DNA from 3 places in the Arthrobacter sp. AB6 genome. Region 1 is predicted to be linked to each of the others. Evidence: riboswitches for the same ligand, from Rfam matches in the RefSeq annotation. Region 1 holds a riboswitch; each other region holds the start of a gene.
What was found. A riboswitch is a leader RNA that binds a small molecule or an ion and turns the genes downstream of it on or off. The one in region 1 is predicted to bind thiamine pyrophosphate.
Positions count from the first base shown of each region.

Region 1 (10,190 bases):
TCCGTGGTGAAGGAGCGGAGATCGTGGACACGCAGGTCCAGGATCCCGTCCTGCCTGGCCTTGCCGATCAGCGACAGCTCCAGGGGTGCCAGGTACTCCGGGAAGATGCTGACGACGTCGATCCGCATCTACGCTTTGCCTTCCGGTTCCGAAGGGGCTGCTTCGGCATCCGCGTTCAGCTCGAAAAGACCCTCAGGCGGCGTGAGGAGGATGTAGCCCTCCTCGATATTGACTTCGGGAACAATCTGCTCGACGAACGGAACCAGGATCTCGCCGCCTTCCGGCGTGGTGACCATCAGCAGGTCCTGCGCGGTCCCGGTGTTGAGGGCGGCAACCTTGCCTACAACGGTTGAGCCCACCCGGGCCTCCAGGCCAACGAGCTCGTGCTCGTACCAGCCCTCGTCGTCGTCCTCGTCCAGCTCCTCGGTTTCGATGAAGAGCTTGGCGCCGCGGAGGGTTTCCGCTTCATTGCGGGTTTCGATCCCGTCGAAGCCCAGCAGCAGGATGTCCTTGTTCCAGCGGGCACTGTTCACAGTGAGCGGGCCCGCGGCCGCCGGTTCAACCATGAACTCGGTGCCCGGGACGAACCGGTCCTCAGGGGCATCGGTCAGGACCTGGACCGTTACTTCCCCGCGGATGCCATGGGGTTTGCCGATTCGTGCCACCTGAAGCTGCATGTGTTCCTCTGTTCGGATTGTGGTTAGTCCACGGTGTTCTGGTGAAAGCACTCCGGCCCCTCCACCGCGTTGGTGGAGGGGCCGGAGCTAAAACTGGTATTGCCGAGCGCTCAGCGGCGGCGGTCGGTATCGACGACGTCGACCCGCACCGGCTCCCCGCCGGCCAGGGCTGCCACCACGGTGCGCAGTGCACGCGCCGTGCGGCCCTGGCGGCCAATCACCCGTCCGAGGTCGTCCTGGTGAACACGCACTTCGAGGGTGTCCCCGCGGCGGTTGTTCTTGGAGCTGACCTTGACGTCATCCGGGGAATCAACGATTCCGCGGACCAGGTGTTCCAGCGCTTCTGCCAGCAATCTACTCAGCCTCGGTGGTCTCTGCTTCGGCCTCGGCAGGTGCTTCGGCTGCATCAGACTTGGATGCCTTCTTGGTGATGGCTTCCGGGATGATCACGGAACCCTTTTCCGGGGCAACGAAGGCTGCCTTCTCGGACTTGGTCTTCAGGGTGCCTTCCTGGCCCGGCAGGCCCTTGAACTTCTGCCAGTCACCGGTGATCTTGAGGATCGCGGCGACCTGCTCGGACGGCTGGGCGCCGACGGACAGCCAGTACTGGGCACGCTCGGAGTTGACCTCGATGTATGAGGGCTCTTCGGTGGGGTGGTACTTGCCGATTTCTTCGATGGCACGGCCGTCACGCTTGGTGCGTGAGTCCGCGACGACGATGCGGTAGTACGGTGCGCGCATCTTGCCAAAGCGCTTAAGGCGAATCTTTACGGCCACTGTTGTGGTCACTCCTGTTTCAGAAAAAGGGGGTGAACCCGGCTTTCTGCACCCGTGGGGCGGGCCATACTTGCAGGTTCGAAGGACAGGATCCTGACGCGGAGAGAGGGGCCACGCAGATCGAGTACCTGTTTATTGTGCCAGATCAGCGTCCGGATTTCGACTTGACACGTCCCGGCGCGGCCCCGCCCTGTCCGGACAGCAGATGGGCGGCAACGGCTCAGGCGGACCAGACGTAGAGGCCAGTGCGCTCCGAGTCAGCGAGTCCGCTGGCCATTTCAGCGAGCTGCCGCACGTAGGTGCGCGCCTGGGCGGCATCGAAGGGCATGTCATCCAGCGCCGCCCACTGCTCAGCCACGTCGTCGAGGACGTCACCCTCCCCTTCGGTTTCATAGGAGAGCAGGTCGGCCAAGGCGCGCACCATGGCGGGCGGAACGGCGAGGAGCGAATCGCTCGCCACGTCCACCATGGTCAGCTCATAGTCCGCCCCGCCGGCGTGGACGGCGGTGCCGGCGAGGTCACCGAGCTGCTCCACTTCAAAGTCGCTGATTTCCGGGATCCGGACCGCGTCGCCGGCAGGGGCGCTGCCGCCCTTGTCCAGGATGCCGCCGCGCTTCAGTGCGGCGTCGTGGGTGGCAACAAAGATTTCGGTGAAGCCCATGGGAAGTGCCCTCATTCCGTTGACGGTGCGGCCCGCCGGGATTCAGCGCGCGCTGCCCGGCAGTTCGGTTTCAGCCTAGTACAGGTACCGCCGGACTTTCCCGGCGCTGCCAGCCGGCGGCCCCACCCTTGAGGATGCACCCAAACCCTGCCCGGGACGGCGCCGGTCAGCGAACTGCCACCCGGATCCGGTTGCGCCACGGATCCTCGAACCGGAGTTCGGCTCCGGTGTGGTGGGCGGCAACACCGGCAACCTTCAGGCGGTCGGCGAGGGCACCGACGTCGTCCCCCGACGGCACTTCAATGAGGACCTCACCCAGGCCCAGGGTGTCCTTCCGCGGCCCGGCGCCACGGCTGTTCCACACGTTCATGGCCATGTGGTGGTGGTAGCGGCCCGCTGAGACGAACAGGGCCTGACCGTGCCAGCCGGCGGTCTTTTCGAAGCCGAGGGTCCCCACGTAGAAGTCGCGGGCGGTCTGGACGTCGCCCACCTGGAGATGCACGTGGCCCACACCCGCAGCGGCGCCGCGCTGGTGTTCCAGGGACTCCTCGGTGAGGTGCTGCTCCAGGTAGCGCTGCGGCGGAAGGGCCAGGCTGTCCATTACCACGTCAGCGCCGTTCCAGGACCAGCTGCTGCGCGGCCGGTCCCAGTAGAGTTCGACCCCGTTACCCTCGGGGTCGGTGAAGTAGAAGGCCTCGCTGACCAGGTGGTCTGCGCTGCCGGTGAAGGAACGGGGTTCAAACCGGGCGGCCGAGGCGATGGTCGCGGCCAGGTCTGCCTGGTTCTCAAACAGCAGCGCAGTGTGGAAGAGGCCGGCCTCTCCCCTGCCCGGAAGGTCCAGGCCCGGAGCGGGCGCCAAGTGCACCAGCGGTTTCTGCAGCCGGCCGAGGTAGAGCCCGCCGTCCTGCTCCGCGACGACCTCCAGGCCGAGGGCCCGCTGGTAGTAATCGGTCATGACCTTCATGTCGCCCACCTTGAGCATCACTGTGCCCATGGCGAGGTCGGCAGGAAGGAGATCCTGGCTGGCGGCTTCTGCAGTCATTGATAACTCCCGGTGCTGTGGGGCCTTCCGATCCGGAGGCCTTTCACTGTTAAAATTACTTGAAGCTTCAATTTATTCCAAGTCCTAACTTGTGGCACCTCCCCGCCGGCTGCTTAGCGGACCACCTTCCCGCCCAGGACCACATGCGCCAGGTCACGGATCGTGTCCGGCACCTTTCGCGGGTCCTCCCTGCAGAGCACAACGTCAGCCCGTGCCCCTTCCGCAATCCCCTCCGCGCCCAGCCACGTCCGTGCACTCCAGCACGCCGCGTCCAGGGCGGCGGCCATCGGCAGTCCTGCCGCATGCAGGGCGAGGATTTCGTCGGCAATCCTGCCGTGCCTGATGACGCTGCCCGCGTCGGTTCCGGCGTAAATCCGCACCCCGGCCTCATAGGCCTCAAGCACCCGCTCCTCCCGCCGTTCCCACAGCGCACGCATATGCGCCGCATATTTGGGGAACTTGGGATCGGCCTGTGCCGCAATGTCCGGGAAGGTGGCGACGTTGACGAGGGTGGGCACGATGGGTACCCGCTGCTCCACAAAGCGGGGAAGGTGGCGGGGCAGAAGACCAGTGGCATGCTCCACGCAGTCGATGCCGGCGTCCAGCATGTCGTCCAGCGTCTCTTCGGCGAAACAGTGCGCCGTAACGCGCGCGCCCTCGTCGTGCGCGGCCAGGACGGCATCCCGGACGACGGCGGCAGGAAAGGACGGCGCCAGGTCACCGGCGCCGCGGTCAATCCAGTCCCCCACGAGTTTGACCCAGCCGTCACCGTCCCGGGCCTGCTTCCGGACGGCTTCCACCAGGCCGTCCGGCTCAACCTCTTCCGCGAATCCACGCAAATACCGCCGTGTCCGGGCAACGTGGCGGCCCGCGCGGATCAGCACCGGGACGTCGCGCCCGCCCTGCAGCCAGCGGGTGTCAACAGGGGAACCTGCGTCCCGGACCAGAAGCGTGCCGGCCATCAGGTCCGTCCGGGCCTGGTCCTCGACGACGGACGCATCCACTGCGCCTCCCACGCCTAAACCGATATGGCAGTGTGCATCCACGAAGCCCGGCAGCACCCAGCCTGCAAGGATCCTGTCCGGCGCCTTCGCCGGTTGGCGGAACGTGAGCCTGCCGTCCACGGACCACAGCCCGCGGGCCTCGCTGTCCGGCCCGGTAAGGACGGTTCCCGTGAACTGGATGGTTTCTGCCATGGACTTTCCTCTCCTCGCCCGGACAGGCTAGCACCGCGAATGTGACAGGGGTGATTCGGTGTCTGTGGTAGCTTTCATCTTGACCACACGGGTGCCCCTGCAGGGGCTGAGATCGGGCTGATGCAGCCTGCGACCGTCGAACCTGTCCGGGTAATGCCGGCGAAGGAAGTGAGTATTCCTTGAGTACACAAAATGCACAGCTGAACCCTGCCCAAAACCGTCCCGCCCTGGGAGCGGCCGGCCACCAGCCACCGGAGACGCAGTCCCTGAAATCCCATTCATTGGCCTACCTTGAGGATGCCGGCACGGGGATCAGGGTCCCGGTGACGGAAATTGCGCTGGAAGCTTCCCCGAACGGAAAGCCGAACGGGCCGTTCCAGACCTACCGGACGGCAGGACCCGGCAGCGACCCCGTCCGCGGCCTCCGTCCCTTCCGGTCTGACTGGATCGAAGCACGCGGAGACACCGAGGCGTACAGCGGCAGGGAAAGGAACCTGCTCGACGACGGCCGCTCAGCTGTCCGCCGCGGCGCCGCCAGCGCCGAGTGGAAGGGAGCGCGCCCCGTGCCCCGCCGCGCCGTCGGCGGCCGGACCGTAACGCAGATGCACTACGCACGGCAGGGCATGATCACCCCGGAGATGCGCTTCGTGGCGCTGCGCGAGAACTGCGATGTTGAACTGGTCCGCAGCGAGCTGGCCGCGGGCCGCGCCATCATCCCCAGCAACATCAACCACCCCGAGTCCGAGCCAATGATCATCGGCAAGGCCTTCCTGGTGAAAATCAACGCCAACATCGGCAACTCGGCCGTCACCAGCTCCATCGCCGAGGAGGTGGACAAACTGCAGTGGGCAACGCAGTGGGGCGCCGACACGGTCATGGACCTTTCCACCGGCGAAGACATCCACACCACCCGCGAATGGATCATCCGCAACTCGCCCGTGCCTATCGGCACCGTCCCCATTTACCAGGCGCTCGAGAAGGTCAACGGGGAAGCCAATGCCCTTACCTGGGAGATCTTCCGCGACACCGTCATCGAACAGTGCGAACAGGGTGTGGACTACATGACCATCCATGCCGGCGTCCTGCTGCGTTACGTGCCCCTGACGGCCAACCGGGTGACAGGCATCGTGTCCCGCGGCGGTTCGATCATGGCAGGCTGGTGCCTGGCGCACCACCGGGAGAACTTCCTCTACACGCACTTTGACGAGCTCTGCGAAATCTTTGCCAAGTACGACGTCGCGTTTTCCCTAGGTGACGGGCTGCGGCCGGGGGCGACAGCGGATGCCAACGATGCTGCGCAGTTCGCCGAACTGGACACGCTGGCTGAGCTGACGGCGCGCGCCTGGGAATTCGACGTGCAGGTGATGGTGGAGGGACCGGGCCACATCCCGTTCCACCTGGTCCGGGAGAACGTAGAGCGCCAGCAGGAGCTGTGCAAGGGTGCGCCGTTCTACACACTCGGGCCGCTGGTCACCGACGTTGCGCCGGGCTACGACCACATCACCTCGGCCATCGGTGCCACCGAGATCGCACGCTACGGCACCGCCATGCTCTGCTACGTCACCCCGAAGGAACACTTGGGGCTGCCCAACAAGGACGACGTCAAGACCGGGGTGATCACGTACAAGATCGCCGCACACGCGGCAGACCTTGCAAAGGGCCACCCAGGCGCGCACGAGCGCGATGACGCGCTGTCCAAGGCGCGCTTCGAATTCCGCTGGCGCGACCAGTTCGCGCTGTCCCTGGACCCGGTCACGGCGGAAGCCTTCCATGATGAGACCCTGCCCGCGGAACCTGCCAAGACGGCGCATTTCTGTTCCATGTGCGGCCCCAAGTTCTGTTCCATGAGGATCAGCCAGGACATCCGGGACGAATTTGGCTCGGCAGAGTCGCAGGCAGCCCTGGCGGAGGCTGCTGCGGGGATGAAGGGCAAGAGCGAGGAATTCCGGGCGGCCGGCGGCAAGGTGTACCTGCCGGAGCCCCGTGTTGCCGCCGGAAGCTAGGGCGTCAGGAGGCCCGTGCCTGGACCCGGCTGGCATCGCCGATGAACGAGCGGATGATGCGGTCCCCCTCTATTGAATCCTGGGGCCGGTGTCCTCCCGCCGCAGTGCGGTGGAGGGCGCCGGTCTCCCGTAGGTAGCCCGCGATCTCTTCGTAGAGCGGCTCCCAGCCGCCCGTCAGGACGAGCGTCGGCACGCCCGGCACGATGTGCAGCGGCGCTTCCCACGGCGGCACCTGCAGCCGCAGCCGCCGGGCGGACCGCTTCTCTTCCACGGTGGCCGGGTGCTGCAGGTCCGTGGCGTAGACCCGGCGCACGAATTCCCGCTGGAAGTCGTCGTCGCTGAGTTGGTGCCGGACGTCTAGGAGCGGCTTCATCAACGCAATGTGCGCCGCCGTCGCCGGCAGTTCCGCGGTCAGGGAGAGGCATGCAGGTTCCACCAGCGTCAGCGAGTAGACAAGGTCGGGGCGTTCGACGGCGGCCATCATCGCTGCGACGGCACCTTGGGCGTGTGCCACGACGTGCCCGCCGACGGCGCCCCTCCCGTCGTCGGCAAGTGACCGCAGCAGGATCCTGGCGTCCTCTTCGAAGGAGGACTCCACCGGCTCTGCCACGGGGTCGTAGCCGTGGCGGCGCAGGAAGAGCGCGTCATAGGACAGTGCGAGGCCATGCTGGCGGGGCCAGGCCGCGGCGCCGAAGCTGCCCGCGCCGTGCACGAACACTACCCTCTGCTTGAACATGACCCAACCCTATTCCACGGCCCCGACATCCCAACTAAGTAGCGCCAAGTGTCGTTATGAACCGTCAAAACGACACTTGGCGCTACCTAGTTGGGAGGGGGGGATGGCTACTTGCCCAGGAACTTGTCGAAACCCTTGGGCAGGTTCAGCTGGGACGGATCGAAGTCGCCCGGCTGCTGGCCGAACGCTGCGCCTGTCGGCAGAGCCTTGGCCGCGTTGGCCCGGCGGGCCTCGGCGTCCTTCCGCTCCTGGGCAGCCTTGGCCGGGTTGCCGGACTTCGCCTTCTTCTTGGGTGCGTTCTTTGCGTTTTTCCGCGCCCCGCCGCCGGCACCCGGCATGCCTGGCATCCCGGGCATGCCAGGCATTCCGCCCTGGGCCATCTTCTTCATCATCTTCTGGGCCTGGGCGAAGCGCTCCAGGAGGCCGTTGACCTCGGAGACGTGGACACCGGAACCGCGGGCAATACGGGCGCGGCGGGAGCCGTTGATGATCTTGGGCGCAAGGCGCTCATGCGGGGTCATGGACCGGACGATGGCCTCGACGCGGTCGATCTCGCGTTCGTCGAACTGCTCCAGTTGCTGGCGGATGTTCTGCGCCCCCGGCATCATCATGAGCATTTTCTTCATCGAGCCCATGTTGCGGATCTGCTGCATCTGGGCCAGGAAGTCCTCGAGGGTGAAGTCTTCCTGGTCGGCGAACTTCTTCGCCATCCGTGCGGCTTCGTCCTTGTCCCAGGATTTCTCCGCCTGCTCAATCAGCGTCAGGACGTCACCCATGTCCAGGATGCGCGAGGCCATCCGGTCCGGGTGGAACAGCTCGAAGTCATCCAGGCCTTCGCCTGTGGAGGCGAACATGACGGGCTTGCCGGTGACGGACGCCACCGAGAGCGCGGCACCGCCGCGGGCGTCGCCGTCGAGCTTGGACAGCACGATGCCCGTGAAGTTGACGCCCTCATCGAAGGCGAGCGCCGTATTCACGGCGTCCTGGCCGATCATGGAGTCGATGACGAAGAGGACTTCATTGGGCACAATGGCGCGGCGGATCTGGCGCGCCTGCTCCATCATGTCGGCGTCGACACCGAGGCGGCCGGCGGTATCCACGATGACGACGTCGTGGAGCTTCTGGCGGGCTTCCTCCACACCGGCGCGGGCAACGGCCACGGGGTCGCCGGCCGGGTGCTCGAGTTCGGAGGACGTGGCTCCCGGGTGCGGCGCGAACACCGGCACCTTGGCGCGCTGGCCCACCACCTGGAGCTGGGTGACCGCGTTGGGGCGCTGCAGGTCGCATGCCACCAGAATGGGGCTGTGGCCCTGGGCCTTCAGCCACTTGGACAGCTTGCCGGCGAGGGTGGTCTTACCGGCACCCTGGAGCCCGGCCAGCATGATGATGGTGGGGCCGTTCTTGGCCAGGCGGATCCGGCGGGTTTCACCGCCGAGGATCTCCACCAGTTCCTCGTTGACGATCTTAACGATCTGCTGGCTGGGGTTCAGCGCACCGGACACCTCGGAACCCAGTGCGCGTTCCCGCACCCGGCCGGTGAATTCACGGACAACTGGAACGGCAACGTCGGCGTCCAGGAGGGCACGGCGGATCTCGCGGACTGTGGCATCGACGTCGGCCTCGGAGAGCCTGCCTTTGCCCCGCAGATTCTTGAAGGTTGCTGTCAACCGGTCAGAGAGTGAATTGAACACGCGACGTGCACTTCTTTCAGTGGATGATCGGGACTCGACTATCTAGGGTACCAAGCCGGACCCCCAAGGTGGCATGCTGGCAAAATGACGAGCCAACCAACTGTGAAAACCCTCCTCATCCTCGGCGCTTCCGGCGACCTGACGGGCCGGCTGCTCCTGCCGGGCCTGGCGCGCCTGGCGGCTAAGGGCCACGCCACGGATCTGCGGCTCGTCGGTGCCGGGTCAGATCCCTGGACCCCTGAACAGTGGCGGGAAAGGGTTCACACCTCCTTCGAAGCGGCGGCCGGACCCGCAGCCCCCGAGGGAAAGGGCACCCTGCAGGCCCTTGAAAACGAGACGGCCTACCACCAGCTGGATGTCACCGCCGATGGCGCCTTGGCCTCGCTCCTTGCCGCGCTGGAAGGGCCCACCGCCGTCTATTTTGCCCTCCCGCCCAAAATCAGCCAGCTCGCCTGTGAAACGCTCAGGCCCGACCAGGTGCCGGCCGGCACGCGATTGGTGATGGAAAAGCCCTTCGGCTCAAGCGAGGAGTCTGCCCGGTCGCTCAACCAGACACTGGTCCGGCTGGTTCCGGAAGACCACATCCACCGGGTGGACCATTTCCTGGGCAAGGCCACCGTCCTGAACATCCTAGGGCTGCGGTTCGCCAACAACTTCCTGGAACCCGTCTGGGACCGCCACCACGTGGAAAAAGTGGAAATCATCTTTGACGAGGACCTCGCGCTGGAGGGACGCGCCCGCTATTACGACGGCGCCGGCGCGCTCCGGGACATGATCCAGAGCCACCTCCTGCAGATCATGGCGCTGATGGCCATCGAACCGCCGGCCAGCATCGGCGAACGGGACCTGCGCGACGCCATTTCAACAGTCCTGCGCGCCAGCAGGGTCCCGGAGCCCTACGCCGGTTCCACCCGCAGGGCACGCTACACGGCCGGTGAACTTGCTGGAAAAGAGGTCCCCGACTATGCCCGGGAGGAAGGTGTGGACGCGGCACGCGGCACTGAGACCCTGGCCGAGATCCAGGTGAACATCGACAACTGGCGCTGGAAGGGCGTCCCCTTTATTCTCCGTTCCGGCAAGGCTCTGGGCGCCAAGCGCAAGGAAGCCGTGGTCACGTTCCGCCCGGTGCCCCACCTTCCCCAGGGCTTCACCGGCGTTGACTCGCCGAACAAGCTGAGGATCGGCTTCGGGCCGGACACCCTGGCATTCGACGTCGATGTCAATGGCCCCGGCAATATCTTCAGCCTGGGCCGCATCACCCTCGACGCAGAGCTGAGCGCTTCGGACCTCCTCCCCTACGGTGAAGTCCTGGAAGGCGTGCTCGCGGGCGATCCGTTGCTTTCCGTCCGCGGCGACACAGCTGAAGAATGCTGGCGCATTGTTGAGCCTGTGCTCACGGCCTGGCGG
Region 1 covers NZ_JAUZVL010000002.1:197,154-207,343, forward strand. The annotation lists gene trmD (tRNA (guanosine(37)-N1)-methyltransferase TrmD) at 1-128, opposite strand, end outside; gene rimM (ribosome maturation factor RimM) at 129-677, opposite strand; gene Q9R30_RS02360 (RNA-binding protein) at 788-1,030, opposite strand; gene rpsP (30S ribosomal protein S16) at 1,032-1,454, opposite strand; gene Q9R30_RS02370 (hypothetical protein) at 1,675-2,115, opposite strand; gene Q9R30_RS02375 (VOC family protein) at 2,282-3,157, opposite strand; gene Q9R30_RS02380 (amidohydrolase family protein) at 3,271-4,353, opposite strand; TPP riboswitch at 4,431-4,538, shown strand; gene thiC (phosphomethylpyrimidine synthase ThiC) at 4,533-6,356, shown strand; gene Q9R30_RS02390 (alpha/beta hydrolase) at 6,361-7,092, opposite strand; gene ffh (signal recognition particle protein) at 7,200-8,783, opposite strand; gene Q9R30_RS02400 (glucose-6-phosphate dehydrogenase) at 8,868-10,190, shown strand, end outside.

Region 2 (10,190 bases), on a different contig from region 1:
GCAGCACGGTTGCGTTGTTGCCTGAAGCGGCGATCGTGTCGTATCCGAGTTCGTTCCCGACTTCGCGCGCACGGGCAAAGAACGCGCCTTCCACCACCCGCTCACCGCGGGCATGAGTGAGGGCGCGGGGAAGGACCTTGACCACTTCCTCGAAACCTTCAACGGTGGCGGCCACGGCGAGTTTCATCTGCTCGATCTCCCAGCTGTCCTTGAGCAGGCGCAGTTCGGAGAGGGCTTCGCTCAGCTTCTCGTCGAGGGCATCGAGGACCTCGAGGTCCAGGTTCTCCGGGTCCTTTGCCGTGTTGTAGCGGGCGGTGTCCACCAGTGCATCGATGTTCTCGTCCACTTTCCGGACCAGGCGGATGGAAACGCCGCCGATCTCCGGGGCGCCCACATCCTTGGTGATTGCAGTCTCGAGCTGGTCGATGTGGGCCGTCGCGAGGCCCAGGCGTGCTTCGAACTCAGCCAGTGTGGGGCGGGCGCCGATCCAGAATTCACCCGAACGGGAGTCTGCATAGAACTGCTCTGTGTCCCTCCCCGCCAAGGGCCGGAAGTACAGTGTGGCACGGTGGTTGCCGCCGTCGTCGCCCTTTCCTTCCTCCGCCGGCTCCAGGATCAACACCGCGTCAGGCTCGTGGTCCAGGCCCAGCCCGGTGAGGTGGGCAAAACCGGAGTGGGGGCGGAAACGGTAATCGCAGTCGTTGGAGCGGACCTTCAGCGGGCCGGCGGGGATGACCAGGCGTTCACCTTTGAACTGGCTGGAGATGGCCTTGCGCCGGGCCGCGGCGTAGCCGGCCACTGCGTCGCGCTCGGGGAGTTCCTGGCGGGAGGGTGCCCAGTTGCTGGCCATAAAGGCCTTGAAGGCGTCGGAACTGGGCCGCTGGGAGCGGTTGTTGACGCGCTCGTCCAAGGGCTGGGAAGCAGAGTTCGGGGTGTTTTCGGCATCGTTCACGGGACCATCGTCTCACCAGCTCCGCGGCTGCGCGAACAGGCGGAGCACCGGCTGGGCCGGTTCCGCAGGAGGTGTGTCCGCCGACATGGGTTGCGGCCGGGCATACGCGGGGTGAACTCAAGGTCAACTAGTCTGGACAGGTGAGGATCGACCTGCATGCCCACTCCAATGTTTCCGACGGTACCGAGAATCCGGCAGACGTCATGGCGTCCGCTGCCCGCGCCGGCCTGGACGTGATAGCGCTGACGGACCATGACTCCACTGCCGGCTGGGACGAAGCCTCCCTGGCAGCTGTTGAGCACGGTGTTGCCCTGGTACCGGGGATGGAGGTTTCCTGCCGGACGGAGGAGGGCATCAGCGTGCACCTCCTGAGCTACCTCCACGATCCGAAGCATCCGGGGCTCCTTGAGGAAATCACCAAGGCCAAGGACGCCCGGCACACCCGAGCCGAGCGGATGGTCACCCTCCTTGCCGAGGACTACCCCCTCACCTGGGATGACGTCATCCATCATGTGGCCCCGGGCGCTACCCTCGGCCGGCCCCACATCGCAGACGCCCTCGTGGCTGCGGGCGTCGTGGAGGACCGTTCGGAGGCGTTTGCCTCCATCCTCACTTCACGGTCGCGCTACTTCATCCAGCACTACGCACCCGCGCCTGCCATCGCCGTCGAACTGGTCCGCGCTGCCGGCGGAGTGCCGGTCTTCGCCCACCCCGTGGCGTCCTCCCGGGGACGCATCGTGGGGGAGCGCGTCTACCAGGAGATGATCGACGCCGGCCTGGCGGGCCTGGAGATCGACCATCGGGACAATCCGGAGGAGGGGCGCGGCTTCCTGCGGCGGCTCGCGGCCAAACATGACCTTCTCATTACCGGCTCGTCGGACTACCACGGCACCGGCAAGCCCAACGTGCTGGGGGAGAACCTCACCTCACCGGACGTCCTCGCCCGGATTGAGGAACTGGGGACGGGTACCAGGGTGGTGCGAGCGGGGGAGTAACCCCGGTGCGAGGGCCCGCGCTGAGGTGAAGTAAGTCGCGCCAAGTGTCGTTTTGAGGGGTCAAAACGACACTTGGCGCTACCTAGTTGGGCGGGAACGCGGCGAGCTCCGCATGGGCACCCAGGCGCTTGGCCATGATGTCGATCGCCGGCTGGTTCTGGTCCACGCACACAAACTTCCGGTCCATCTTGGCCGCCACTGCACCCAGGGTCCCGGAGCCGGCAAAGAAGTCCAGGCACCAGTCGCCGGGACGGCTTGAGGCAGCAACCACCCGGCGGACCAGGCCCTCGGGCTTTTGCGTCGGGTATCCGGTCTTCTCCTTGCCGGTGGGGGAGACGATGGTGTGCCACCAGACGTCCGTGGGCAGTTTCCCCAGCTCGCGCTTGGCGGGCGTCACAAGGCCCGGTGCCATGTACGGCTCGCGGTCCACCTCGGCGCTGTCGAAGTGGTACTTCGCCGGGTTCTTGACATACACCAGGATGTTGTCGTGCTTGGTGGGCCAGCGGTTCTTGGCGCGGGCTCCATAGTCGTACGCCCAGATGATCTCGTTCAGGAAGCACTCCCGGCCGAAGATCGCATCCAGCATCACCTTGGCGTAATGCACCTCGCGGTAATCGAGGTGCAGGTACAGGGTGCCGTCCTCCGCCAGCAGGCGCCACGCTTCCACGAGCCGGGGCTCCAGGAAGGACCAGTAGTCGCTGAACGCATCGTCATACCGGTGGAGCGCTCCCTTGATGGTGTCGTAGGAGCGCCCCTTGAATCCGACGCGGTCGCCGGCGCCGTCCGCATTGGCCACCATGGTGGTCTGCTGGCGCCGTTGGGCCCTGCCGGTGTTGAACGGCGGATCCACATATATCAGCGTGAAGGCGCCGTCCGGCAGCGAGGGAAGGAAGTCCGCGTTGTCTGCGTGGACCACCAGGCTGCTGCCGTCCGGCGCCCAGACAGTGTCAGTCATGGAGGGTTTTAGGCCTCGCTGCTGCCGGGCTGCGTGGCCTTGTCGCCGCCCACTACCTCGCCGTTGCGGCGCCGGGTGCGCGTGCGGGGGCGGCGGGTGCGGGAGGGCTGCTCTGCTTCGCCTGCAGCGGCGTTGCCATCACCGGCAGCAACGGGAGCTGCGGCAGGCTCGGACGTACGACGGCGGCGCTCGCCTGTGCGGGCAGCGGAGTCGCCGCTGCGCCCGCCTTCGCGCCTGCCGCTGCGTTCCCGGTTGTCCCGGTCGCGGCTGTCACGGCCGCCGGAGCGGCCGGCGTCACGGCCTGCGTCGCGGCCCCCGCGGGCGTTCTTCTTGCCCGTTTCGCCCAGGTCTTCCAGGACTTCGGCGTCAACTCCGGCCAGGGTGCGCTTGTCGCGCGGGAGCCGTCCCTTGGTGCCTTCGGGAATGTCCAGGTCTTCAAAGAGGTGCGGGGACGACGAATAGGTCTCCACGGGCTCCGGCACGCTCAGGCCCAGGGCCTTGTTGATCAGTCCCCAGCGGGGCATGTCGTCCCAGTCCACGAAGGTGACGGCGGTGCCCTTGTTGCCGGCGCGGCCGGTGCGGCCCACGCGGTGCAGGTAGATTTTTTCGTCTTCCACGCACTGGTAGTTGATGACGTGGGTGACGTCGTCGACGTCGATGCCGCGCGCGGCGACGTCGGTTGCCACCAGGACGTCCACCTTGTTGTTGCGGAAGGCCCGGAGGGCCTGCTCGCGGGCACCCTGGCCGAGGTCGCCGTGGATGGCGGCGGCCGCGAAGCCCCGGTCCACGAGTTCCTCGGAAACCTTGGCGGCAGTGCGTTTGGTCTTGGTGAAGATGATGGTCCGGCCGCGGCCCCTGGCCTGCAGGATGCGGGCGACGACCTCGATCTTGTCCATGCTGTGGGCGCGGTAGATGAGCTGGCGGATATCGCGCTTGGTGAGGCCTTCATCATCCGGATCCGCCGCACGGATGTGGGTGGGCTGGGTCATGTAGCGCCGGGCCATGGCGATGACCGGGCCGGGCATGGTAGCGGAGAACAGCAGGGTCTGGCGGACGGCCGGTGTTGCTGCGATCAGGGTTTCGACGTCGGGCAGGAAGCCGAGGTCAAGCATTTCGTCAGCCTCGTCCAGGATGACGATCTTTACGTTTTTCAGGCTCAGGTGCTTCTGCTTGTAGAGGTCGATGAGGCGCCCGGGGGTTCCCACCACAACTTCCACACCGTTCTTCAGCGCCTCCACCTGCGGTTCGTAGGCGCGGCCGCCGTAGATGGTGGCGATGCGTGCATTCCGCTTGCGGGATGCAGTCTGCAGGTCGTTGGCCACCTGCACCGCCAGTTCACGGGTGGGAACAATGACCAATGCCTGCGGTGCGCCGGGGACGGCAAGCTTTTCGTAGCCGGCGTCGTCCCGGCCTACAACCCGCTGGAGGGCCGGGATACCGAAACCCAGGGTCTTGCCGGTGCCGGTCTTGGCCTGGCCGATGATGTCGTGTCCGGAGAGTGCCACCGGCAGGGTCATGGCCTGGATGGGGAAGGGGTGGGTGATGCCGGCGTCGGCCAGGGACTCCACGATGTCGGCGCGGACGTTGAAGTCCGCAAAGGACTTCTCCTCAATCTCGTGCGGCTTCTCGTCGGAGATGATGGTTTCTTCGGGCTCAAGCGTTTCGGTGCCGGAGTCGTCCGTCAAAAGCTGGTGGGTATGCAATTCACTCACGGGGAGTTTCCTTATTCATTTGGGCAATGGCGCTGCCTGCTCAACGGGCCGGCCGGCAGGCCGTTCCGGAGCACGCTCAGGCGCGCAAGCAATTCCAGTGGAAGCCGATCGCGGGCTATCTTTATGCTGGCACTGGTGACCAGCGGGTGGTTCTCAAGATCGCGTAGGGGCGGGCTTGTTGGTTTCAAATCAAGGAAATCAACGACCGGGCATCCATTTCTACTCCTTCAGTCTAGCCGCAAGGGCATGGAAATCCGGCTTTTGCCCGCGCTGCGGCCCGGTTATGCCGCAAAACCGCCCCGGTTCACGGCACCTTCGGCACCAGTTCGAAATGCACATCACGCGTGGCGATGTCCGAGGATATGAGGCGCACCCGGACCTTGGTTCCGGCCTCCAGTTCTCCGGCGCAGCGCGCCGTCACTGCAGGTTCGGCGATCTGGATGATCCCGGAGCCGCCGTTGCCGTTCTTGCCCTTGCCGTTGCCGTTCCGGCTTATGGCGCCGTTCCCGTTCTCCTTCTGGGGCTTCGACCCTGAAATGACGATCGCGTCGAACTCCTGTCCGACGTGGTTGATCAGCAGCGCCGCCTCCACGGTGTCCAGCGCCATGCGCTCCATCCGGGATGCCAGCTGGTCCGAGCCGGCCATGATCTCGGGAAGCGACGGCAGTGCATCCCGCACCCACCCGGGCACCTCTCCGCCATTACTCAAGGCCTCGCAGGTGACCAGCACAAAGCGGTCCACCAGGCGGCGAAGCGGGGCGGTGGTATGGGCGTACGCTGCGCCGATGGCGGACTGCACGGCGTCATCCGGGACGGTGCCGTCGAAGGCCGTATAGGCGGCCCCGCGGAAAAGCATCCCCGCGGAGTGGAGGATTGCGAGCTGGCGGGGATGGGTGGGGTCCAGGCTGCGGAGGTATTCGCCGTAGCTGACTTCGCCGTCCCACGGCTTTCCGAGGGCCTCTGTCTGCAGTCGGAAATGGTTCAGGGAACGCTCATCCGGGGCGGGCATGGTGCGCAGGATGCCCACTTTTCCGGCCAGCATGAGCTGCGCGGCTGCCATGCCGGTCATCAGCGATATCTGGGCGTTCCAGTCCTCCACGGGCAGCTGCGGTGCGGCGGCAATCCGGTAGCCGCCGTCGGGAAGCTGGACAATCTCCTGGTCCGGCATGTTCAGGCTGGCACCATCCCGGGCACGCTCCAGTTCCACGCGCTTGAGGCCCACTTCTTTGAGGAGGAGCAGCACAGGGGAGGGGCTGCCGCCGTCAAGTTCCGCCTGGGCGCCCTTGTAGCTGAGCTTGGCGCGGCTGCGCATCCGGGCACGCCGCACCGTGACGGCAGTGACCTCCGCATCACCGTCAAGACGGAAGTCCCACACGAACGCGGAACAGTCCTGTCCCGGAAGGAGGCTTCCCGCCCCCTCGCTGATCACTTCCGGATGCAGCGGGATGCGGCCGTCCGGCGTGTAAAAGGTCTGTCCCCGGCGCCGCGTCTCAGCGTCCAGCGGGCCGCCCGGGGCAACGAACGCCGGCACGTCGGCGATGGCGTAGAGAACGTGGTAGCCGCCGCCGTCGCGCTCGATGAACAGCGCCTGGTCCAGGTCGGTGGACGACGCGGGATCGATGGTGATGAATTCAACGGACGTCAGATCATGGGACGGCAGCTGCAATGCGGACACGGCGGCCTCGGCGTCCTTCACGGCATCGTCAGGGTACGCGCCCGGCAGTTCAAGCTCACTCCGGAGCGCGCCCAACGCCGCTTCGAGGGCATTGGTGTGCTCGTGGACACTGGGGGCCAGCCGATGATGTGACACGAAAATCAGCGTAGCCCGAATTTCGTCAATAGTGCACGGAAGCGGCCCGGAGAGGCACAGCCGTCCGGTGCGGGGTTATGGGCGGGCGCCGTCCAGGGCGCTGCGGAGCGAGGCAGCGGCCGCGGCCGGATCATCAGCCTCAGTAATGGCCCGGACCACCACGATCCGGCGTGCGCCGGCTTCCACCACCTCTTCAACATTGGAGTGGTCGATGCCGCCGATCGCGAACCAGGGCACACCGCCGTCAAACGTGTCCTCCTGCCCTTCCGCCCCTGCAACAGCAGCGGCGGCGTACCTCACCAGGTCAAGCCCGACGGCGGCCCGTCCGGGCTTGGTGGGAGTTGCCCAGAGCGGCCCCACGCAGAAGTAGTCCAGCGCCGAGGGGCCGGCGGCGGCAGCCAGGGCGGCGTCCACCTGCTCCGGGCTGTGGCTTGACAGGCCGATGGCCGCGTTGCCGTTCAACAGCGTCCGGGCCGCCTTGAGGGGCAGGTCCTTTTGGCCGATGTGGAATACCGGGGCTCCGGACAACACTGCGACGTCCGCCCTGTCATTCACCGCCCACAGCCGGCCGTGGCGCACCGCCGATTCCTTGAGTACGGCCAGGAGCTCCAGCTCCTCGGCGGCTTCGATGGACTTGTCCCGCAGCTGGATGATGTCCACCCCGCCTGCGAAGGCGGCATCGACGAACTGCCCGAAATCGCCCTGTTCCCGGCGCGCGTCCGTGCAGAGGTAAAGGCGCGCGGCCTGCACGCCGGAACCGCCTCCGGCTTTGAGAAAGGCGTTTGTAGCAGGGACGGGGGATGCAGCGGCAGGAGGGCGGGACACATTCATGGGTGCCAGCCTAGTTCCTCTACACTTGGCCTCGTACTGCGGGAGCCGCGGCAGCTGTCATAAAGCGCCGGGCTGAGAGGGCGTCAGAGCCGACCGCTTGACCTGATCCGGCTAATACCGGCGTAGGGAAGGAGACACTCATGCCCAATGCGCTCGAAGCCCCGTACCGGCCCGCGCCCGGCCCTTCACTGGAGGCCGACGTTGCGGTCATCGGCGGGGGAGTCATCGGCCACGGCATCGCCTGGGAGGTGAGAAGGTCCGGGCATTCAGCGGTGGTCATCGATGACGCCCCCGGATCCGGTGCCAGCTGGGCCGCGGCGGGGATGCTTGCCCCGGTGAGCGAGCTGCACTACCAGGAGGAGGACCTCCTGGAACTCATGCTGGAGGCCTCCGGGCGCTGGCCGGGTTTTGCCGCAGGCCTCGCCGCGGCCGCCGGTTCGGATCCCGGGTATCTTACGACGCCGACCCTCGCCCTGGGTGCCGACGCCGCGGACCGGCAGGCGCTGCTGGACCTGCGCGGGGTGCAGCAGGCCAACGGGCTGACGGTTGAGCCCCTCACCATCCGTGAAGCCCGGCGCCGGGAGCCGCTGTTGAGCCCGGCCATTGCCTCGGCGCTGGATACACCGGCGGACCACCAGGTGGATCCCCGGCTGCTGGTGGCCTGCCTCCGCCGTGCCCTGGCCCGGCACATGGGCGGAACCGGGAGCGGCGGAAGCTTCGTGGCCGGCGCCGCCGAGGGCTACGCCGTTCCGGACCGGGCAGCGGGCCTGCTCTGGCGGGACGGAGCCGTCGCCGGCGTCACGCTGGAGGGCGGAGGAACGGTGGCGGCCAGGGAGACCGTAGTGGCCAACGGACTGCACGCCGCGGCCCTCACCGGGCTGCCGGAAAACCTGCACCTGCCCTTGCGCCCGGTCCACGGTGACATCCTTCGCCTCGCCGTCCCCGCCCACCTCCAGCCGCTGCTGACCTCCACCGTCCGCGGACTGGTCCGCGGGATCCCTGTGTACATCGTCCCCCGGCAGGACGGCACCGTGGTGATCGGGGCAACGCAGCGTGAGGACGCACTGGGGAAGAAGGACAGCGGGACCAGCGCCGGGGCAGTGTCGGCAGGGGGCGTCTACCAGCTGCTGCGCGACGCCCAGGTCCTGGTGCCTGCGGTCGCAGAACTTGAGCTGCTGGAATGCACAGCCCGGGCCCGTCCCGGCACGCCTGACAACGCCCCGCTGCTCGGGCGGGTCCCCCTGGAGGACGGCCCTGCAGGTCAAAGCCACGTGGAAGGGCTGATCATTGCCACCGGCTTCTTCCGCCACGGCGTCCTCCTCACCCCGGCAGCGGCCGCGATATGCCGGGACCTGCTCGAAGGCAGGGCGGACCCCCGCTGGGCCCCCTTCAATCCCGGCCGCTTTTCCGGCGCCGCTGTTCGGCCTGCTGCAGCGGCCACCCCACCCAACCCCAAGGAGACAGCATGAACATCACCCTGAACGGAACCGGACATACAGTCGCCGACGGCGCATCCATCACCACGCTCGTCACCGAGGTCACCGGCCGCGCACTGGCGGCTGACGGCCAGGCCACCGATGGCCGGAAGCTGGGCGTCGCCGTGGCGCGCAACGCCCACGTGGTGCCACGGAGCCAGTGGTTTGCCACCGCACTCACCGAGGGTGACGACGTCGAACTTGTCACGGCAGTACAGGGAGGCTGACCCCCATGACGGAAACCCGCAGCACCCTCGCCGGCACCCGGCCGGACCTTCATGACCCCCTGGTGATCGACGGCGTCGCGCTCGGATCCCGGCTCATCATGGGCACCGGCGGCGCGCCCAGCCTGGAGGGCCTTGGCGCCGCGCTCCTGGCTTCCGGCACCTCGCTCACCACCGTGGCCATGCGGCGCTATTCACCCCATGAGGCCGGCTCGCTTTTCCAGCTGCTCGTGGACCACGGCATCAAGGTCCTCCCTAACACGGCGGGGTGCTTCACAGCCCGGGACGCTGTCCTCACCGCGGAGCTTGCCAGGGAGGCCTTGGAAACCGACTGGGTGAAGCTGGAAGTCATCGCTGATGAACACACCCTCCTGCCGGATGCCGTGGAACTCGTGGACGCCACCGAACAGCTGGTCAGCCGGGGCTTCAAGGTTTTCGCGTACACCAATGACGACCCCGTCCTGGCGCTTCGGCTCGAGAACCTGGGAGCCACCGCGGTCATGCCGCTCGGCTCGCCCATTGGCACCGGCCTGGGCATCCTTAACCCGCACAACATCGAGCTCATCGTGTCCCGGGCCTCGGTTCCGGTGGTGCTGGATGCGGGCATCGGTACCGCATCCGACGCCGCCCTGGCGATGGAACTCGGATGTGACGCCGTGCTCCTGGCCACGGCGGTGACCCGGGCACAGGATCCGGCCATGATGGGCGCGGCCTTCAAGCATGCCGTCATCGCAGGTAGGCTGGCGAAAGCGGCAGGTCGCATACCTCGCCGTGAACACGCGCTGGCGTCGTCGGCGATGGAAGGCCGGGCCGAGTTCTTGTAGGCCCCGCTGTCCACCGGCTGGCGCCTTGACTCAAGGAGCAGCAGTGGCCGGCAAAGACGCCCTTCCCCCGGAACGAGTCGACGAAGCCTTGGCTGGACTGCCTGATTGGCGGGCCGACAATGGCGGATTGGTCACTGTCTTCAAGATGCCGACGGCGGTTGCCGCACTTGAGCTGATTGCCGCCGTCGGACGTCTGGCCGAGGAACAAAACCACCATCCCGACCTCGACTGGCGTTACAACCGCGTCTTTATCCGCTACACGTCCCACGACGCAGGGGGACAGGTGACTGACCGGGACATCGCGGCAGCTGCGGGAGCAAGTGAAGCTGCGGCAGCGTCGGGGGCCGTTGCCGAGCCGGCGAAGTACGTGCCCGGGCGCCAGTAGCCTCGTCACCAACAACTGGTCCCTAAG
Region 2 covers NZ_JAUZVL010000035.1:13,986-24,175, forward strand. The annotation lists gene Q9R30_RS18805 (aminopeptidase P family protein) at 1-952, opposite strand, end outside; gene Q9R30_RS18810 (PHP domain-containing protein) at 1,093-1,947, shown strand; gene Q9R30_RS18815 (DNA methyltransferase) at 2,030-2,902, opposite strand; gene Q9R30_RS18820 (DEAD/DEAH box helicase) at 2,911-4,614, opposite strand; gene Q9R30_RS18825 (hypothetical protein) at 4,641-4,781, shown strand; gene Q9R30_RS18830 (RNB domain-containing ribonuclease) at 4,919-6,424, opposite strand; gene thiE (thiamine phosphate synthase) at 6,500-7,255, opposite strand; TPP riboswitch at 7,284-7,401, shown strand; gene thiO (glycine oxidase ThiO) at 7,396-8,724, shown strand; gene thiS (sulfur carrier protein ThiS) at 8,721-8,957, shown strand; gene Q9R30_RS18850 (thiazole synthase) at 8,963-9,778, shown strand; gene Q9R30_RS18855 (4a-hydroxytetrahydrobiopterin dehydratase) at 9,822-10,163, shown strand.
Region 2: linked by a shared signal. The riboswitch ahead of thiO (glycine oxidase ThiO) and the one ahead of thiC (phosphomethylpyrimidine synthase ThiC) in region 1 are both predicted to bind thiamine pyrophosphate.

Region 3 (10,190 bases), on a different contig from region 1:
CTTCGCTCATGGTCCAGATGCCGACGTCGATCAGCGTCTTTCCGCTGTCCGGCGCCAGGATGGAGGTGCTCCAGCCTCCCACTGCGGCGGCGAGGATCAGCGGCCAGCCGCGCTGCCACAGCAGGGCGGGCGTCAGGCCGGCCAGGGGAAACAGCAGGACTTCAAAGGCCAGCGCCACCGATGCGGACACCCAGTCGATGGAGAGTGCCAGCACGGCCGTGATGAGGAAGACGGCGGCGAACTTGCTGAGGGGGTTGGCCCTGGCCAGCAGCGCATTGTTGCCGCGCAGGTTCAGCTCCTGCCTCATGGTGCCGCCGTTTCCGCCGGAGCCATCCGCAGTTCCGTTCCGCCCAGCGCGGCCGTGAACTCGGCGTCATGGGTCACGGAGACCACGGCGGTGCCGCCGTCCAGCAGCTCGGACAGGAAGGATGCCAGCTCCGCCCACGTGTTGGCATCCTGGCCGAACGTAGGCTCGTCCAGGACCAGCACCTGGGGATGCGCAGCCAGGACCGTCGCCACGGACAGCCGCCGCTTCTCCCCGCCCGAAAGCGTGTAGGGGTTGGCGTCCACAAGGTGGGTGAGCCGCAGGCGCTCCAGCAGCTCGTCCACGCGCTCCCCGCCATGGCCAAGGTGCCGTGGGCCAAACATCAGTTCGTCCAGCACCTTCCCGGTGACGAACTGGTGCTCGGGTTCCTGGAACACGGTGCCGATCCGCTCGATGAGCTGCTCGGCTTTCCACTTGTACGGGTCTATTCCGGCGCCGCGGCTCAGGTCCAGCGTGGCCGAAACCTTCCCGGCCACGGGTTCGAGAAGCCCGGCGAGCGTCAGGGCAAGCGTGGACTTCCCTGCCCCGTTCGGCCCCGTCACCGCCAAGGCCTGCCCGGCACGGACCTGGGCGGAAATATCCGCCTGCACGGGTACCGGCGGCACCTTCCGGAAGCCGCTGCGCCCCGCCCGTTCACGGGACACCGCCAGCTCCTCGGCAGCGAGCAGGAGGCCACCCGTCCCCCGGGCTGGATCCGCCGCACGCAGCCGGGTGTCCGGGACATAGCCGGGCACCCACACCCCGGCAGCAATCAGCATGCTCCGGGCTTCCCTGAGCACTTGGTCCGGCGGGCCGTCCAGCAGCACGGCCTCCTTCGCGTCGGTGCCGGGCTGCAGCACCACAATCCGGTCCACCAGGTCCTTCCACACGGACACCCGGTGCTCCACCACCACCAGCGTGGCGCCGGTTTTGTCCAGGCACCGCGCCACGGCGTCGCGGACCTCCAGCACGCCGGCCGGGTCCAGGTTCGCCGTCGGCTCGTCCAGCAGGATGAGACCGGGACGCATGGCAAGGATGCCCGCGAGCGCCAGCCGCTGCTTCTGCCCGCCGGAGAGTACCGACGTTGGATGGTCCAGCGGGAGGTGGGAAAGTCCGACGTCGTCCAGCGCCTCGTGCACGCGGCTCCAGATGGCGTGGCGGGGCACGGCGAGGTTCTCGGCGCCGAAGGCGGCGTCGTCACCCACGCGGGACAGGACCACCTGCGTTTCGGGGTCCTGCTGCATGAGGCCGGCGCGCCCGCGCTGCTCGCGGGGGGAGGCTCCGTCAACCAGCAGCGAACCCGACTCGTCGGAATCGCCGGCCGCGCCGCCGTCGTCGTCCACATCCCCCAGGACCCCCGCCAAAGCATGGAGGAGGGTGGACTTGCCGGCGCCGGAAGGCCCCAAAAGCAGCACCCGCTCTCCCGGACGGATGTCCAGGTCGAGGGCATGGACCGCCGGCTTGGCGCGCCCGGCATGCCGCCAGCCCCAGCCGCGGGCCGTGACGGCGGCGGGACGCACTGCGGTGGGCGCGCCCTGGCGGGAAGGTGCGGACATCAGGAGAAGACAGGCTCCGTTGCTGCCTTCCGCGACGCGAACGAGCTCAGGACCCCGGTCCTGGCCAGCCCGCGGGTGGCGATCCATGACAGGGCGCCGGCGATAATGGCGCCGGAGATGGCGGTGAAGACGATGTACACCAGCTTGTCCCCGCCGGAGTAGGCGATGTTCCAGCCCCACGGCGCGAAGGAGTCGTTGAGGCCGCAGAAGAAACCGGCGGCGGCACCGGCCAGCAGTGCCACGGGCAGGTTGAACTTCCGGTATACGAAGATCGCGAAAATGATTTCCGCGCCGAGGCCCTGGACGAAGCCGGAGAACAGCACGGAAGCCCCGTACTGGGACCCCATGAGCAGCTCACCGGTGGCGGCTACCGTCTCGCAGAACAGCGCGGCGCCGGGCTTGCGAATGATGAGCATGCCCAGCACGGCCGGGATCATCCAGCCGCCGGCGATCAGGCCGGTCAGTGGCGGGTAGGTGGCGTTCATGGGGCCGGACACTGCGGCCGCGCCCTGGGACCATGCCCAGAAAATGACGCCGCCGGCAATGGCGATGAGGGCCGCCACCACGATGTCCACGACGCGCCAGGACTTGCTGCTGGTCTTCTTGACTGCTGTTGTTGCCATGTGATCCTCCTGAGGAACAGGAGGGGAAAGTGGACGCGGCCGCCGGCTATGCTGCCGCTGCGCGCACTTCGAGAACTCGACTCCCTTGCGCCGGTACTAACCGGATCAGGTTCGAGGGTCTGCGGCTGCCCGCACTCTCAGCGCCCACCTGCGGATCCTGGCATTGCCAGTGATGCCCGACGGCGGCGCTCCCCTGTCGTTGAATGTTGCTTTTGCTTGAAATGATTCGTTGCAGAAATACCCTGTTGGGCGTTGCCAGTTTACACCGCGGCGGGGGTAGATTGTGGGCCATGGCTGCCAATCCCCCGCATGTGACCGACTTCGACCCGGATTCCGATGCCATCCAGCCGGAGGGATCGCTGGCGGCACTGATCGCCCGGATTGAAGGCGAAGTCCGGGAACTGCAGTTTCCAGGCTTCTCCCTCGACGACTCCCTGAACCTGGGACTGCTCCTGGTGGAGCTGGGCAAGGAGCGCGGGCTGCCTATCGCGATTGACATCACCAAGGGCGGGCAGGTGCTGTTCCATGCGGCACTGCCCGGTGCGACGCCGGATAACGATCACTGGATCCGGGCGAAGCAGCGCACTGCTGCACGGTACGAGATCCCCTCACTGCTGGTGGGATTGCGCGGCCGGCTTCGCGGCGGCCGGATCGAGGACCAGGGCTGGTTCGACCAGCGCCGGTACGCCGCGCACGGCGGCTCCTTCCCGCTGTACGTCACCGGAGTGGGCGCCGTGGCCACTGTTACGGTTTCGGGGCTTCCCCAGGTGCAGGATCACGACCTGGTGGTCGAGGCCCTGCGTGAAATCCTCCGCTCCGCGGGAGCGGACTGATGCCAATGCTGGCGGAGTGACCCGCACGCTGGACGCACGTCCACCCGGCAGCAGAAACACAAAGGCTGCTTAGCATTTATTTAGTAATCATGCTTACTATGTTGTCTCCCGGGTTTTGAGGAGAACAGGACATGGCAGCCAGCACCCGCCTGACGGGCCCCCGAACACGCCTGCAAAATGCCGCCCTCGGAATTGGAACGGTCTTCTTCCTGTTGGGCATCTTGGGCTTCATCCCCGGCGTTACCTCCAACTATGGCTCGTTGGGCCTTGCCGGACCTGGTTCAGGGGCGCTGCTGCTGGGCGTCTTCCAGGTGTCCGTGCTCCTTAACGCGGTACACCTGGTCTTCGGGCTTGCAGGGGTCCTGATGGCGCGGACGCATCCCCAAGCCAGGAACTTCCTTATCTACGGCGGCGTGACCTATCTGCTCCTCTGGCTGTACGGCTTCCTGGCGGGTGACACCACGCCTGCCAACTTCCTCCCTGCGAACAACGCGGACGACTGGCTGCACCTGGCCCTCGGCCTGGCCATGATTGCGCTGGCCATCACCCTGGCTGCCCGAGGCCCCGCTGTCCCCGCAGGCGTTGCCAGCAGCGATAGCAGCAACCGGCCCGGAAGCCCCAGCAACGACGTCGCGGAACCGGCACCAACGCCGGACCTGAAGGAGCACTATGAAAATCCCTGAAGCGCGCGGTCCCGCCAGCGCCGCCTTGTTCGCCCTTCTCACGGAGGTACCCTGCTCCATTGGCACCCGCCCCGACGGCCGAACCGCCGACGACGGAACTGCCGATGACCGCGCCGCGGGACTGCACCGGGCGGTCAGCAGCCAGTTGGCCGCCACCCCGGACATCATCGGCGATGACGACCTCCAGCTGACGCTCTTCTGCCTCTACGAGCTCCACTACACCGGGCTCGCAGGCGTCAGCGATGAGTGGGAATGGGCGCCGGGACTGATCCAGGTCCGCCAGCTGCTGGAAAAGCCGTTCGAGGCCGCGCTCAGGCGGGCCGCCCGTGAAGCAGCCGGCGAACTGGAGCTTCCCGCGGCCTCGCGTCCCACCAGCGACGCTGTGGCCGATGTCCTGTTCGGCCTCGCAGCCCGAGATACCGGCCCCAGCCTCTCCCGGTACGTGGCGAAGAAGGCCAGCCTGGATCAGCTCAAGGAATTCCTGATCCATAAGTCCATCTACCAGCTGAAGGAGGCCGATCCCCATACCTTTGCCATTCCCCGGCTCGCCGGGCGCCCCAAGGCCGCGCTGGTGGAAATCCAGGCGGATGAGTACGGCGGCGGACGTCCCGAACGGATGCACAGCGCACTTTTCGCCCGCACCCTGCGGGGCCTGGGGATGGCGGACGAATACGGCGCCTACGTCGATTCCGTCCCGGCCGTCTCCCTCGCCGCAGTGAACCTGATGTCCCTGTTCGGGCTTAACCGCCGGTTGCGGGGTGCCATCACCGGGCACCTGGCCATCTATGAGATGACCTCCTCCCAGCCCAACCGCCTATACGGCAGCGGCTTCCGGCGGCATGGTTTCGATGCCGCCGTCACCCACTATTTCGATGAACACGTGGAAGCAGACGCCGTCCACGAGCAGATCGCCGGCCGCGACCTGGCCGGCGGCCTGGTGGAAGCCGAACCAGGACTTCTTGGAGATGTATTGTTCGGTGCCACGGCAGCCATGGCGCTGGACGGCAGGCTGTCCGCCCATCTCCTGCAGTCTTGGGAGAACGGCGGGACCTCACTAAGGGCGGCAGTGCCGGCAGCAGCATGAGCGGCGCAAGTTCCCCGCCGCCGTCCATCACCCCCGGCAACCTAAAACAGGAGCTCGCATGAACCAGGAACCGGCCGAGAGCTCCATCGTGGTGTGCCCCGACGGTCCGCTGATTGTGCGCGGCGACTTCGAGATCGTCACGCCCTCCGGGGAACCGTTGCCGCGTGAACGGAAAACCGTGGCACTGTGCCGCTGCGGGGCGTCAGCCATCAAGCCCTATTGCGATGGGACGCACAAGATGGTCAAGTTCCGGACGGAACCCCCGGCAACCTGAGCAGCGCCTGCACCGGCCGGCCGCAATCGCCGGTTAGGCTAGGGACAGCCCGTTTTCCGCCCGCAAGGAGTACTAGGAATGAACCTTTTCATCAAGCTGCTCGGCACTGGCGTGAGCCTCGGCGCAGGCTTTGTCGGCACCAAGCTCGTCAACGCCATCTGGGAAAAGACCACCGGCCGGAAGCCCCCCACCGGCAAGCACGAGGACGTCCCCACGAGCCTTCACTCGGCTCTGACGTTCGCCCTGATCTCTGCCTCGGTGAGCACCATCATCCAGGTCCTGGCAAACCGTGGCACCCAGCGCGCCATCACCCGGTTCGCCAAGAGCCAGGACATCGTCTAGCAGCACGCCGAACGGTGTTCAGCCGTCGCCGGAACCCTCCTCACGGGCGGTTTTGGCGGCGGCTTTTTGCACCACGGCCTCAAGCTCATCGGAGGTGAGGAGCTCGCGGTGGAGGTGCTTGGTGCGGTAGCCGGCCCGGCCCACCATGTGTGCTGAAACGGGCACGGTGAGCAGCTGGAAAATCCACGCGACCAGCAGTAAGGGCCACACCCACCAGGTGCGCAACTGGAGTCCGATGGACGCCAGGAGCAGGAACAGCCCCAGCACCTGCGGCTTGGTAGCGGCATGCATGCGGCTGAGCAGGTCGGGAAAGCGAAGCAAGCCGATGGCCGCGCCGAGCGACATGACGGCCCCGACGATCATGAACACAGCGGACAGCACATCCACCCAGGCATCCAGGCCAGTGGAGTCAGGACTCATTGGACTGCTCCCTCCGGTCCGCCACGAACCTTGCCACCGTCACGGACCCGATAAAGCCGATGATGGAAGTGGCCACCACCAGCATCAGGTTGTTCAGGTGCCTGTTGACGGCCATGTCCACGCACAGGGCACCGCCCAGGATGGCCAACAGGACGTCCGTGGCCAGCACCCGGTCCAGCAGTGAAGGTCCCCTGGAGATCCTGATGATGGCACCGGCGGCGGCCACCGAGAAGATTACGGCAGTAACAGCCAGGACGGTCTGCATCATGCGTCCGCCTCCATTCGCACGGTTTCGAGTTCTTCCTTGGTGCCCATGATCCTGATCAGCCCCGCTTCGATGGACCGCACCTCATTTTTAAGGTTTTCGACTTCCTGCGGGGAACTGATGTTGAGGGCATGCAGGTAGAGGGTGGACGTGGAGCGGTCCACCTCCACCACCAGCGAGCCCGGAATCAGGGAAATCACGTGCCCCGTGGCCGTGACCATGAGGTCCTGGCGGCTGCGGAGCGGGACGGCGACGACGGCGTTGGTCACCTTTGGCCCCTTGGCGATGGCAAGGTACAGGAGCTGCGCGCTGGCAGCCACCACCTTGGCCAGGAAGACGAGCGCGAAGGGAACGGCGTACAGGATGTTGAACCGGCCGCTCAGTTCCACCGGTGGAAGGTAGAACAGCCGCGCGACCGCCACGGCCAGCAACGCCCCGAACAGGAGGTTGCCGGGGCTGAAGTCCTGCCACAGGGCACCCCAGACAATGACCAGCCAGACCAGGAGCGGCAGCTCCTGGCGGAGGGAAATCCGGCGGCGGCTCATTTTCCCCCTCCCGGCGTGGCAACCATCGGGACGTCGACGCCTCCGCCCAGGACAGCGTGGATGTAGGAGGTCCGGTCCAGCATGTCGCGCGCAGCCTGGTCAGAGACCGTGAACAGCGGCCCCGCGAAAACCGTCAGGGCAACGCCAAGGACCACCAGCCCCACTGTCGAGCCCACCATGGTGCGCGGCAGCAGTGTGACGGTGTTCCGTTTGGCGCCAGGGCCGTCGGCCCGCCCGGCGGCCGGCGCAAGCAGCACGGGATCCGGGTGTTCGGCGTCCGAGGGCCGGCGCCAGAACGCGCGGTTCCACACCCTCGCCACGGCAAGCAGGGTCAGCAGGCTGGTAAGCACCCCGCCGATCACCAGCACGTACGCCAGCGGCGTCCCCAGTTCAATCCCGGCCTGCATGAGACCCACCTTCCCCAGGAATCCTGAGAAGGGCGGAATCCCGGCCAGGTTCATTGCGGGGATGAAGAACAGCAATGCCAGCAGGGGCGACAGCTTGGCGAGGCCGCCCAGCCGGTCCACCGAGGAGCTCCCGCCGCGGCGTTCGATCAGCCCCGTCACCAGGAAGAGGCTGGTCTGGATGGTGATGTGGTGCGCCACGTAGAAGACCGCCGCCCCCAGCCCTGCCGTCGAGGACATGGCCAGGCCGAACACCATGTACCCGATGTGGCTCACCAGGGTGAAGGAGAGCAGACGTTTGATGTCGCTCTGCGCCAGGGCACCCAGGATCCCCACCACCATGGTCAGCAGCGCGGCCACCATTAACGGAGTGTTAAGGGAGTCCCCGGGAAAGAGCAGCGTCTCGGTCCGGACCATGGCGTAGACGCCCACTTTGGTGAGCAGGCCGGCGAACACTGCGGTGACCGGCGCCGGCGCCGTGGGGTAGGAGTCGGGCAGCCAGAAGGACAGCGGGAACACGGCCGCCTTGATGCCGAACGCCACCAGCAGCATCACGTGCAGGAGGGTTCTGGTGCCTTGGTCCAGCTCGCCGAGCTTCATGGCAAGATCGGCCATGTTGACGGTTCCGGTGGCCCCGTAGACCATGGCGATCGAGATCAGGAACAGCACCGACGACACCACGGACACCACCACGTAGGTGACGCCCGCCCGGATGCGGGGCCCCGTGCCGCCCAGGGTCATCAGCACGTAGCTTGCCGTCAGCAGGATCTCGAAGCCGACATAGAGGTTGAAGAGGTCCCCGGAAAGGAACGCGTTGGACACGCCGGCCACCAGGATCAGGTATGTGGGGTGGAAGATCGAGACGGGCGCGTCCTGGTCGCCGTCGGCCATGCCCTGCCCAGTGGCGTAGACCAGCACGGCCAGGCTCACCGCCGAGGAGACCACCAGCATCAGGGACGAGAACTGATCCACCACCAGCACGATGCCCCACGGCGGCAGCCAGCCGCCGATGCTCACCGCAGCCGTGCCGCCGTCCCACACGGAGGCCAGCAGGAGGCATTCGAGCAGGAGCGTGAGGGACAGCAGGAGGATGCTGACCACCCGCTGGGCCCGTGAGTGGCGGATCAGCAGGAAGGTCAGGGCGGCACCCACGATGGGAAGTATGACGGCGAGCGGCGCGAGGCTTGCGAGGTTCACTTTCCGCCTCCTTCCGGGCCGGCGGTGATGTTTTCCGAGCCCGGCTTTTCTTCCGCTGCTGCCTGCTCCGCGGGTATTTCGCGGCCGCCGGCCAGGACGGTGGCCAGCGGGAACTCGGACGTCTCTGCGGGGACCTCGGCGTCGTCCTCGGCGTCGAAGCTTGGTGTTTCCGCAACCCTGAGGTCCTCGATGTCGGCCTGGATCTCATCCCGGCGGGCCAAAACCCAGGTGCGGTAGATGATGCCGAGCATAAAGGCGGTGACGGCAAAGGAGATGACGATGGACGTGAGGATCAGCGCCTGCGGAAGCGGATCGCTGTAGTCCCCGGCCGCAATGTCCTTTGAGTACAGCGGCGCGGGCCCCGCGTACCCTCCCGTGGCCAGGATCAGGAGGTTGGTTGCATTGGCCAGAAGCATCAGGCCCAGGAGGACGCGCGTCAGGCTGCGTTCCAGGATCAGGTAGATGCCGCAGGCGTACAGGGCTCCCATGATGATCAGGAGGGTCAGGTTCACGCTCATGCTTGGCCCCTTGCGGTGGTCTCGGGAGCCATGCCTTCGGGCTCCTGCTCCCAGTCGGGAGCTGGTGCGGGTGCCTCCAGGGTGGAGTCCTGCCCTTCGGCCGGCATTCCTCCTGCAGCCGCGGACCGCTCTTCGAAGTGTTCGTCGATCTCGGCTCCGAGGCTGCGCAGGACGTCCAGGACCAGGCCCACCACCACGATGTACACACCGATATCGAAGATGGTGGAGGTGACGAACTTGATGTCGCCGAAAACCGGGAGCCACAGTTCGATGATGGCGGTCTGGAAGACCTGGCCGCCCAGCAGCAGCGGCACCGCGCCCGAAGCCGCGGCCACGGCGAGCCCGATGCCCAGCAGTGCACCTGCGCTCACCGGTGTGGCTTCGCGAAGCTCGAACCGTCCCCCGGCCAGGTACCGGATGGTCAGGGCCAGGCCCGCCGTGAGGCCGCCGGCAAATCCGCCGCCGGGCAGGTTGTGGCCGGCCAGCAGGAGGTAGAGCGAGAAGATGATCATCGAGTGGAAGATCAGCCGGGTGACCACCTCGAAGATAATGGACCGGCGCTCCGGTGCCAGGGTCCGGCCGGCAACGATCCACGCATCCCGCGCGGACGCGGCGAACTTCCGGCTGACGGCCAGGGCTGCCGCGTCCCGGGTGCCGGGATCGACGCCGCGGTGGCGGCCCACGGTGCCCTCGGCCACCGTGGCGGACTTCAGGATCCGGTCGCCGCGGCCGCGGACGAAGATCAGGCTCGCCACGCCGGTGGCGGCCAGCGCCAGGACCGTGATTTCACCGAACGTGTCCCAGGCCCGGATGTCCACCAGGGTCACGTTGACGATGTTGAGTCCGCCGCCGCCCTCGTAGGCCAGGCGCGGGAACTCCAGGGAAACGGGGGTGGCGATCCGTGCACCCATGGCGTAGATCGCGGCGAACACCATGGTGGCACCGAAGCCCAGGCCGATGACCACGCGCACCACCCGGTACTTGCCGCCGGTGCGGTCCCGGAGCTCGGCCGGCAGGCTGCGCATCGCCAGGACGAAGGCCACCAGGATGATGGTTTCCACCAGCATCTGCGTCAGGGCAAGGTCCGGGGCACCCTGCAGCGCGAACATCAGGGCAATGCCGTACCCGGTCACGGAAACCAT
Region 3 covers NZ_JAUZVL010000026.1:4,604-14,793, forward strand. The annotation lists gene Q9R30_RS16680 (energy-coupling factor transporter transmembrane component T) at 1-307, opposite strand, end outside; gene Q9R30_RS16685 (ATP-binding cassette domain-containing protein) at 304-1,860, opposite strand; gene Q9R30_RS16690 (ECF transporter S component) at 1,860-2,483, opposite strand; TPP riboswitch at 2,548-2,688, opposite strand; gene Q9R30_RS16695 (heme-degrading domain-containing protein) at 2,774-3,316, shown strand; gene Q9R30_RS16700 (DUF4383 domain-containing protein) at 3,448-3,999, shown strand; gene Q9R30_RS16705 (iron-containing redox enzyme family protein) at 3,986-5,083, shown strand; gene Q9R30_RS16710 (CDGSH iron-sulfur domain-containing protein) at 5,142-5,357, shown strand; gene Q9R30_RS16715 (DUF4235 domain-containing protein) at 5,436-5,699, shown strand; gene mnhG (monovalent cation/H(+) antiporter subunit G) at 5,718-6,119, opposite strand; gene Q9R30_RS16725 (monovalent cation/H+ antiporter complex subunit F) at 6,109-6,387, opposite strand; gene Q9R30_RS16730 (Na+/H+ antiporter subunit E) at 6,384-6,929, opposite strand; gene Q9R30_RS16735 (Na+/H+ antiporter subunit D) at 6,926-8,530, opposite strand; gene Q9R30_RS16740 (Na(+)/H(+) antiporter subunit C) at 8,527-9,048, opposite strand; gene Q9R30_RS16745 (Na+/H+ antiporter subunit A) at 9,045-10,190, opposite strand, start outside.
Region 3: linked by a shared signal. The riboswitch ahead of Q9R30_RS16690 (ECF transporter S component) and the one ahead of thiC (phosphomethylpyrimidine synthase ThiC) in region 1 are both predicted to bind thiamine pyrophosphate.